One region of the Exiguobacterium sp. s26 genome, then DNA from elsewhere that is predicted to be linked to it. Evidence: riboswitches for the same ligand, from Rfam matches in the RefSeq annotation. Region 1 holds a riboswitch; the other holds the start of a gene.
The links. Region 1 has a riboswitch for FMN ahead of ribD (bifunctional diaminohydroxyphosphoribosylaminopyrimidine deaminase/5-amino-6-(5-phosphoribosylamino)uracil reductase RibD). Riboswitches for the same ligand answer to the same signal wherever they lie in the genome.
Positions count from the first base shown of each region.

Region 2: it holds a riboswitch for FMN, as region 1 does, so the genes downstream of both, KNP82_RS01785 (ECF transporter S component) here and ribD (bifunctional diaminohydroxyphosphoribosylaminopyrimidine deaminase/5-amino-6-(5-phosphoribosylamino)uracil reductase RibD) in region 1, are expected to answer to the same signal.

Region 1 is NZ_JACSLS010000001.1:144,784-149,093, reverse strand. It holds gene KNP82_RS00680 (bifunctional 3,4-dihydroxy-2-butanone-4-phosphate synthase/GTP cyclohydrolase II) at 1-934, opposite strand, end outside; gene ribE (riboflavin synthase) at 934-1,575, opposite strand; gene ribD (bifunctional diaminohydroxyphosphoribosylaminopyrimidine deaminase/5-amino-6-(5-phosphoribosylamino)uracil reductase RibD) at 1,556-2,635, opposite strand; FMN riboswitch at 2,788-2,930, opposite strand; gene KNP82_RS00665 (undecaprenyl-diphosphate phosphatase) at 3,025-3,837, opposite strand; gene KNP82_RS00660 (homing endonuclease associated repeat-containing protein) at 4,291-4,310, shown strand, end outside.
Region 2 is NZ_JACSLS010000001.1:354,903-359,212, reverse strand. It holds gene KNP82_RS01805 (NAD(P)/FAD-dependent oxidoreductase) at 1-76, shown strand, start outside; gene KNP82_RS01800 (Rossmann-fold NAD(P)-binding domain-containing protein) at 113-967, opposite strand; gene KNP82_RS01795 (hypothetical protein) at 1,095-1,337, shown strand; gene KNP82_RS01790 (HesB/IscA family protein) at 1,379-1,735, opposite strand; FMN riboswitch at 1,833-1,974, shown strand; gene KNP82_RS01785 (ECF transporter S component) at 2,134-2,721, shown strand; gene KNP82_RS01780 (nucleotidyltransferase family protein) at 2,851-3,378, shown strand; gene KNP82_RS01775 (2'-5' RNA ligase family protein) at 3,470-4,015, opposite strand; gene KNP82_RS01770 (NupC/NupG family nucleoside CNT transporter) at 4,079-4,310, opposite strand, start outside.

The DNA of each region.
Region 1 (4,310 bases):
CGACCGTATCAAGCCCTTGTTCTTGTAGTTCGTACGCCTTCAATTTATTGAGCAGACCGATGCCACGCCCTTCTTGTCTCATATACAAGATGACACCGCCTTCGGCTTCCACTTTCGCCATCGCTGTGTCCAGTTGTGGCCCGCAATCGCAACGATGGGACCCGAAGACGTCACCGGTCAGACATTCGGAATGAATCCGGACGAGCGGTGCGTGTTCGATCTCACCTTTGACGAGCGCGACGTGTTCTTCCCGGTCGAGGACGTTCCGATAACCGATCAATCGGAAGTCCCCTTTCACCGAGGGGAGCGAGACGTCCGCCTCTCGTTCGACGAGGTCCGTCTCCATATAGCGAACTAATTCCTCAATCGTGATGAATTTTAAATCATGCGCTTGTGCGACACGTTCAAGGTCCGGCAACCGGGCCATCTCGCCGTCCGGACGGATAATCTCACAGATGACGGCGACTGGTTCACTTCCGGCAAGTCGCGCCAAATCGACCGACGCTTCCGTATGCCCGCGCCGGACGGAGACGCCACCTTTTTTGGCGATGAGCGGGAAGATATGACCAGGACGTTGGAAATCGGCCGGACGGGCGTTGCTATTCGCGAGTTCGCGCACCGTATGGGCCCGCTCGCTCGCCGAGATGCCCGTCGTCGAATCGACGTGGTCGACACTGACCGTGAACGCCGTGCCGTGCGGGTCGGTACTGTTCGCGACCATCGGCTGCAAGTCGAGCCGGACGGCCACTTCTTCAGCGAGAGAAGCGCAGACGAGCCCTTTGCCTTCCGTGATGAGGAAATTCATCGTCTCTGCTGTCATTTTATCCGCGAGGACGACGAAGTCCCCTTCGTTCTCCCGGTCCTCATCGTCGACGACGATGATGGGACGTCCCATCTTCAACTCTTCGACTGCTTCTTTAATCGAGTGAAACATTACCATCCCGCCTTTCCATACCCTTGTGACGCCAGCGATTCGAGCGTCATCGGTTTTTGACTTACGAGTTTTTCCATATACTTAGCCAACATGTCACATTCCAAATTGACCGCATCCCCAGCCTGTTTCATCCCGAGCACTGTCTCACTGTACGTGTGCGGGATGAGCGACAACGTGAAGCCGCGTTCCGTCACATCAAACACCGTCAAGCTCGTCCCGTCGACCGAAATCGAACCTTTCGGGACGATATAACGGAGGAGAGATGGCTCACAGCTGATGTCGACATAGACCGCGTTCGCGAGCGATTGTTTTTTGACGATGCGCCCGACCCCGTCGACGTGACCCGATACGAAGTGACCACCGAAGCGTCCGTTCGCGGGCATAGCCCGCTCCAAGTTAACGTTCGTGCCGGGGCGGACCCCGTCGAGACTCGACGCCTTCAGCGTTTCCGGCATGACATCGACCGAGAAGCTGTCACGATCGAACGTCGTCACGGTGAGACAGGTGCCGTTGACGGAGATACTGTCACCGAGCTTCACGTCCTCGAGGACGATTTTTCCGGCGAGCGTGAGCCGGAGGGACGGACCGTTGCGTTTCACTGCCTTGACACTACCGATTTCTTCAACGATTCCCGTGAACATCGGACTCCCCCTCTCGCATGATGAGTTTGATGTCGGCGCCGACCGTCTCGATCGATTGCACGTCATACCGATTGATTGCATCGAGCGGACCGTCATGATGCGAACGGTAAAATCCGCCCTTGCCGCCGAACACGCGCGGTGACTGGTACATGACCCACTCGTCGACGAACCGTCCGTCCAAGAGTGATGTGACGAGCGTCGGTCCCGCTTCGACGAGCAGACGACCGATGCCGCGTGCGTAGACGTCTTGCAGCACAGCGTCGAGCGACGTGTACGCCGCGAGTTCGACGCCGCGCTCGATGAACGCGTCCCGCTTCGTTTGATCGTCGGACGTCGTGTAGAGTAGCACCGGCACATCGTTCGCCGTCCGGACGAGCTGACTTGACAGCGGCGTGCGTAACTCTCGGTCTAGCACGACCCGGAGCGGTTCCGTCGTCTCGCGGTCGAGCCGGACGGTGAGGGCCGGGTCATCAGCGAGGACAGTGCCGACACCGGTCAAAATCGCATCGACCGACGCCCGCAGTTCATGGACGTCCCGTCTCGCTTCGGTTCCGGTCACCCACTTGCTGTCACCGGTATCGAGGGCGACTTTGCCGTCAAGGCTCGTCGCCGTCTTTAAGATGACATACGGCCGTTTCGTCTCGAGCGAGCGCAAGAACGCCACGTTGAGCGTTCGTGCCTCACTCTCGAGCAGACCGACTTCGACATCAATCCCGGCCGCTTTCAATCGAGCGATGCCTTGCCCTGACACGAGCGGATTCGGGTCGGTCATCGCGATGACGACCCGTTTGATGCCCGACTCTACGACTAAATCGGCACACGGCGGTGTCTTGCCATAATGCGAGCACGGTTCGAGCGTGACATACATCGTGGCGCCATAGGCGGCAGCACCGGCCATGCGGATGGCGTGCACTTCGGCGTGCGCTTCCCCCGCCTTCAAGTGGGCGCCGAACCCGACGACTCGACCGTCCTTGACGACGACGGCCCCGACGCGCGGATTGACGCCGGTCGAAGAGGCGGATTTGGCCAATTGGATGGCTTGTTGCATGTACTGTTGCATAATCTCCCTCCTTGTTTCGTACAAACAAAAAGACCTCAAGGAATGATCCTCAAGGTCTCGGTGGGAGTCGTCCGTCGTCATTTGGGCAAGCCAAATAAGCGTTTTCTTTACAGAAAAACGTACGACGAACTACAGGTCGCGTGGACCTGTCATGTTTCCTTCTCCCATCCAGACTATACTGTCGGCTCTAGAATCGCACTAGATCCACCGTTCGCACACGTGCGACCGGGTCACGGACTTAAGGCTCGCGCCCATCACCGCCGGTTGGGACTTTCACCCGACCCCGAAGGAATATTTGTTTGTACGTCTCCACTTTAGCGCAAAAATAAATGGATGGCAAAACGAAATGCGCAAAAAAAGCGCCGCTCGTGTGAGCAACGCTTTGTAAATCAAGCCAAGAATAAAACGACGAGGAGTCCGACAACCCAGCAATAGAAGGAGAAGTATTTGAGCTCGCCTTTCGCCATGATGTGCTGGAACCATTTGAGCGAGATGGCCGTGAGCGCATACGAGGCGATGAACGCCAAGATGAGCGGTCCGAACAAATCACGTGTTTCTGGATTCGTGAACAACTCCGGTCCATCTAAAATCGTCACCCCGAGACTGATCGGGATGAACAGGAAGAACGAGAAGCGAAGCGCCGACTCTTGTTTGATGCCGAGCAACATCGCCATGACGATTGTCGCCCCGGAGCGACTGATCCCTGGGATGAGCGCGACCGCTTGAGCGAGACCGATTAAGATGGCGTCGCGGAGCGTGATGCCGCCGTCTCCTTTATTCCCTCGCATATTCCGGATGAACCAGAGCGCGACCCCGGTCAGGATAAGCGTATAACCGACCGTGGCGACGCCGCTGAGCTTCTCGCCAATCCAATCGCCGAACAGGACGCCGAGCACACCGGCTGGGACCGTGGCGACGAGCAAGAGACCAATGAACTTGACGTCGACCATCGTCTCGTCACTGCGGTCCTTTTTAAACAAGAACGTCCACAGACTGACGACGAGACGGACGACGTCCTGCCGATAAATCGTTAACACGGCGAGCAACGAGGCAAAGTTCACGAAAATCTCGAAGGAGAGCCCCGGTAACTCGATATCAAACAGCTCTTGGAAGATGACCAAGTGACCGCTTGATGAGATTGGAATCGGCTCGGTGAACCCTTGAATCAAGCCGAGTAGGAGATAAAATAACCATATTGTCATATCGTAACATCCTCTTTTCTTATTTACATCAATTCCATTATTTTAGCAGACCGTTCGTTTCACTGACCACCCTTTCAAAAAAAAATCGTTATTTTCAAAACTTTCATTTGATTAGTCTGAAAATTAAATTTATTATAGAAGAGTACTCAACTGGTGCGACGGTGATGACCCCATTGGCCAGTTGGGTACTTTTTCGTACAGATTATTACATATTAGCCACGATAAAACTTTTTGTTTACAATTGAACCCATTTAATATTAAATTTGTAATAGAACTGTTACCATTTTTTCAAAGTATAAACAGGACTTTAGACCTACCCGTTCATAAAATCGGTTTAAAAAAACTTGAACAATGCACTTATAAATTGTAAAAACTGGCCGATAGTATGATTGTAGAAGCAACTTCGTCATCTTTGTCGGTTCAGATATGAGTCCATGGAAGGAGGAACCATCATTGAGTCAAACGCTATCCAC
Region 2 (4,310 bases), 210 kb from region 1:
CAACCAAGTGAAGCAGCTCGTCGACCCGACAGCGCGTCACCCGCAACATTCGACTTCGGTATTTGCCGGGAAATAACGATGTGGCCCTCATCGCGATGATGAGGGCCATTTTTCATTTGCGGATTGTTTGTACAATGACCCGGTCGAGCCAGTCGTCGAGTTGGGTGAAGACGAACCCGGCCTTTTTCGCCTCGGCAATCGACATATAATAGTCGACGTCCGTATCGTACGGCGACGACTCGCCATCTTTGATAATCTGGACCGGTTTATTTAAGTGATGGCCGATCCGTTCCATGAGTGCCCCGAGCGAGATGACCCCTTCACTCGCCGCGTTGAACGGTCCGGTCACGTTCGCCCGACCGACCCATTCTAGAAAGGCGGCCGCCTCAAAGCTTGAGATGAACCCCATCTTCGCTTCCGGGTGATGCAGTACGATCGGCTCTTCCCGTCGGACGGCGTCGATATAAAACTTGAGACGGTCTGTATAGTCGTCGGGTCCGAGCACGATTGGCAAGCGGACCGTCGCGACCGGGAACGAGGCGCGATGGAAGAAATAAGATTCAGCCTCTCGCTTCCCTTGCCCGTAATCATGTTCGGATTCGAGATGATAGTCATGATGGAGCGGATTGAAATCACTTTCTTTCAACTCGGCGCCTGGCGCATAAACCGACATCGTCGACGTGAGCACATATTTACCGACTTGGTCCATGAAAGCGTCCGAGGCGATCTTTGCCTGGTACGGGTTAAAGCAAATATTGTCATAGACGACATCATAATGGTCGCGTGACAAATCTTTCATCGTCGCCACCGACTGTCGGTCCCCTCTGATCGACCGGATGCCCTCCGCCTCGGGTACTTGCAGTTGTCCACGCGTCACAATCGTCACATCGTCACCGGCCTCCGCCAACCGAAGCGCCAACCGCTTTCCAAAATAGCGTGAGCCACCGAAAATCAATACTTTTCTCATCGTCCCTGCCCCTCCTACATGAAATGACATCTCTTTTCATTTTCCCTTGCATCCTCTCGACTAATCTTCCACATCCTTGAATATTTTTGTTATTCTTATATATATAGAGAAGAAAGAGGCGAGACGCATGCATCAGATCACATTAGAAAAAGGATGGTCGTGTGAATTACCGACACAATATGCCATTTACCAAAGCTTATCGGACTTCAGCCGTTACTCGGTCCTTGACCAAGAGGAAGAGAGCGTCTGTTCGTTCCGCATCACGAACGACACGTGTAAAATCACAGCGTTTCGTCCTTGGCAACATCAAATCGAGTTAGACGCGGCTTCGAAACTCATTCGATTAATTCTGATTGAAGAGACAGACTGAATACAAAAAAGGCCAATCATGAGACATGATTGGCCTTTCGTTTAGCAATCCCCAGGTGTCCCGGCGTTCGATGCCGTCCGGAAACTCGAGCCGCAACCGCACGTGGCGATGGCGTTCGGATTTTTAATCGTGAAGCCGCCTCCGAGCATCGACTGCTTATAGTCAATCTCGAGACCGTCGACGACCCCGTGATCGGCTTCCGCGACGATGACACGGACACCATAGTGGTCAAACTGAACGTCCTTGTCTGTCTTATCCTCATCAAACCCCATCCCATAAGACAGGCCGGTACACCCGCCCCCTTGCACTTTGATCCGCAAGTACTGGTCGTCGGGGCGTTCGGTCTGTTTCATCATATCGATGACTTGTAATGCGGCTGATTCTGTCAAATGAATCATCTGAACTCCTCCTTCGTTATCTTAACTTCAAGTCAACTGACTTGAGATTTTGTGAAATATCTTGTATAACTAAACTGTAACAAAAAAAATTAAATCGTTCCATCTTCGGGGCAGGGTGAAATTCCCGACCGGCGGTATTGAAGACAAGTTCTTCTCAGCCCGTGAGCGAGCAAGGCGTTGCTTGCTGATTTCGTGAGATTCGAAAGCCGACAGTAAAGTCTGGATGGGAGAAGATGGCGGCATCCGACCGATATCCGGATGTTTTCTTCGGCGTGGTCTAAACACCGATGAGAACATCTATTTCGTATGCGCGTAAACTCTCCCGATTGTTTGATACAATCGGGTTTTTCTATGCGACGGGTGCCATTCATCAAGGAGCGACAAAAGGAGAGATTTTGATGAAAACAACGCGCAACAAACGATTGACAACACTGGTGACGCTATCGATGCTCGGGGCCATTTCTTTTGTCCTCATGCTCTTTAACTTCCCGCTGCCTTTCCTACCACCGTTCCTAAAAGTGGATTTCAGTGACATTCCCGCGCTCGTCGCCGGGATCGTGTTCTCCCCACTCGCAGGCGTCGTGGTCGTCGCTCTAAAAAACGTCCTCTACTATGTCTTCAACGGTGGCGGCGTTCCGGTCGGCGAAGTCGCGAACTTCTTTGCAGGCGTCGCCTTCATGTATCCGGTCGCATGGTTCTACCATAAACGTAAAACGAATAAAGCGCTCGCTTCAGGCCTCGTGGCCGGTACGATCACGATGGCACTCAGCTTGGCAATCTTGAACTATTTGCTCATCTTACCAGCCTACGCGTTCTTCTTCGGCATGACCGAGATGGCGCAACCGGCAGTCAAAACGGACCTCGTCCTATACGGTATCTTGCCGTTCAACTTCATTAAGGCCTTGTTGATCAGCGCCTTGTTCGTCCCACTCTTCCTCAAATTGAAGCCGTGGATCGAACGCCAGCGCATGCAACTTCAAGCGTAACTGACAAGCACCTAGACCGGGGTCTAGGTGCTTTTTGTATAGGTACGCTATGCTAATGAGAGAATAGGAGGAGATGGATTGAACACGACTGAAGATGTGACCCATTTTTTAGAGACTGATGTGGAACTGATGCGTCTGTTGACAATCGTCGCTTCGCTCGGTTTACCCGATTGGTGGATTTGTGCCGGATACGTGCGGGCAAAAATATGGGATGACGCGCACGGCTACGAAGTACCGACGCCGATCGAGGACGTCGATGTCATCTACTTTGACCGATCTCACATCGACGAGGCGATTGAAAAACAGTATGAGGCACAACTGCACGACCTGTTACCGAACGTCCCTTGGTCGGTCAAAAACCAGGCCCGCATGCATCTGGTCAATCAATTGCCACCGTATCAATCTGCGGTCGATGCCTTGGCCCATTTCCCTGAGACGGTCACGGCCATCGGTGTCAGTCTTGGTGCGGGCGGACGCTTGAAGCTGGCCGCCCCTTACGGTATCGACGACATAGTCGAACTAAAGTTACGACCGACCCCGGCCTTTGCGAACGACGCTTCACACCATCATATTTATCGAGCCCGGATCAATAAAAAGAATTGGCAAGCCACTTGGCCGAGACTCCAAGAAGTGGATATACCTCGTCAGGAACGATAAAACCCCACCGTTTCCTGGTCAATCCCTTCTATCGGTCCTAGTCACATATGACAAACCTGACAGAAGAATGCACCTAAGTAACTTAGCTTTGTTACTTTTGTGCGGATAATTTTACTCTATGTAATACTCGAACGTGAATCGGTGTTACTAATTCAATTAATGCCACCTCTACAATTTTTCCAGCTATAGGTTTTACAATATCAGTACAATATTCAAAAGCATCTTTCATCTTTTCTTTAGACAATCTGTTTGCCAGTGTACAGTGCGGAATCCATGAGTCCGGCAAATATAAGGACTCAGCGTTATCATTAAACTCCCCAAATATACAATAATGCTCTAAGTGGAGGCTCCTCAATCCGGATGAGATTGTAGGTGAAAGAAAAAGTGCACTCGATTGAATGAACGTACCCAACGTACTAAATGTTAGATTTATAATCTCCTTCGATTGATAGTAGCTGTCCATCAGTTCGATATACGCCTCAACATTCAAACTACTGTAACTAGCTAATGTTATATGAGGTTGTCGATTCGAGACTTCATATGCATAAGAAGTAATTCCTTCTTGTTTCAAGCCTTCCCATACCTCTTGAATTCGTTTCTCCGTTTGTTCATCAAAAAGCGCTATCATTCCATACATATGTCATTCCTCCCCAAAAAAGAGTGACCACCGAAGTGATCACTCTGAGTATATCGTATTTGATTAGAGAAGCAGACCAGCAAGCGTGGCTGACATCAAGTTAGCAAGCGTACCTGCGAGAATCGCGAGGACACCCATGCGCGCGATATCGTTCCGACGGTTCGGTGCCATTCCACCAAGACCACCGAGAAGGATAGCGAGTGACGAGATGTTAGCGAATCCACAGAGTGCGAACGCGATCATAGCTTCCGTACGTGCCGAGAGGTCACCAGAACCGATGATTGGTGCGAATTCA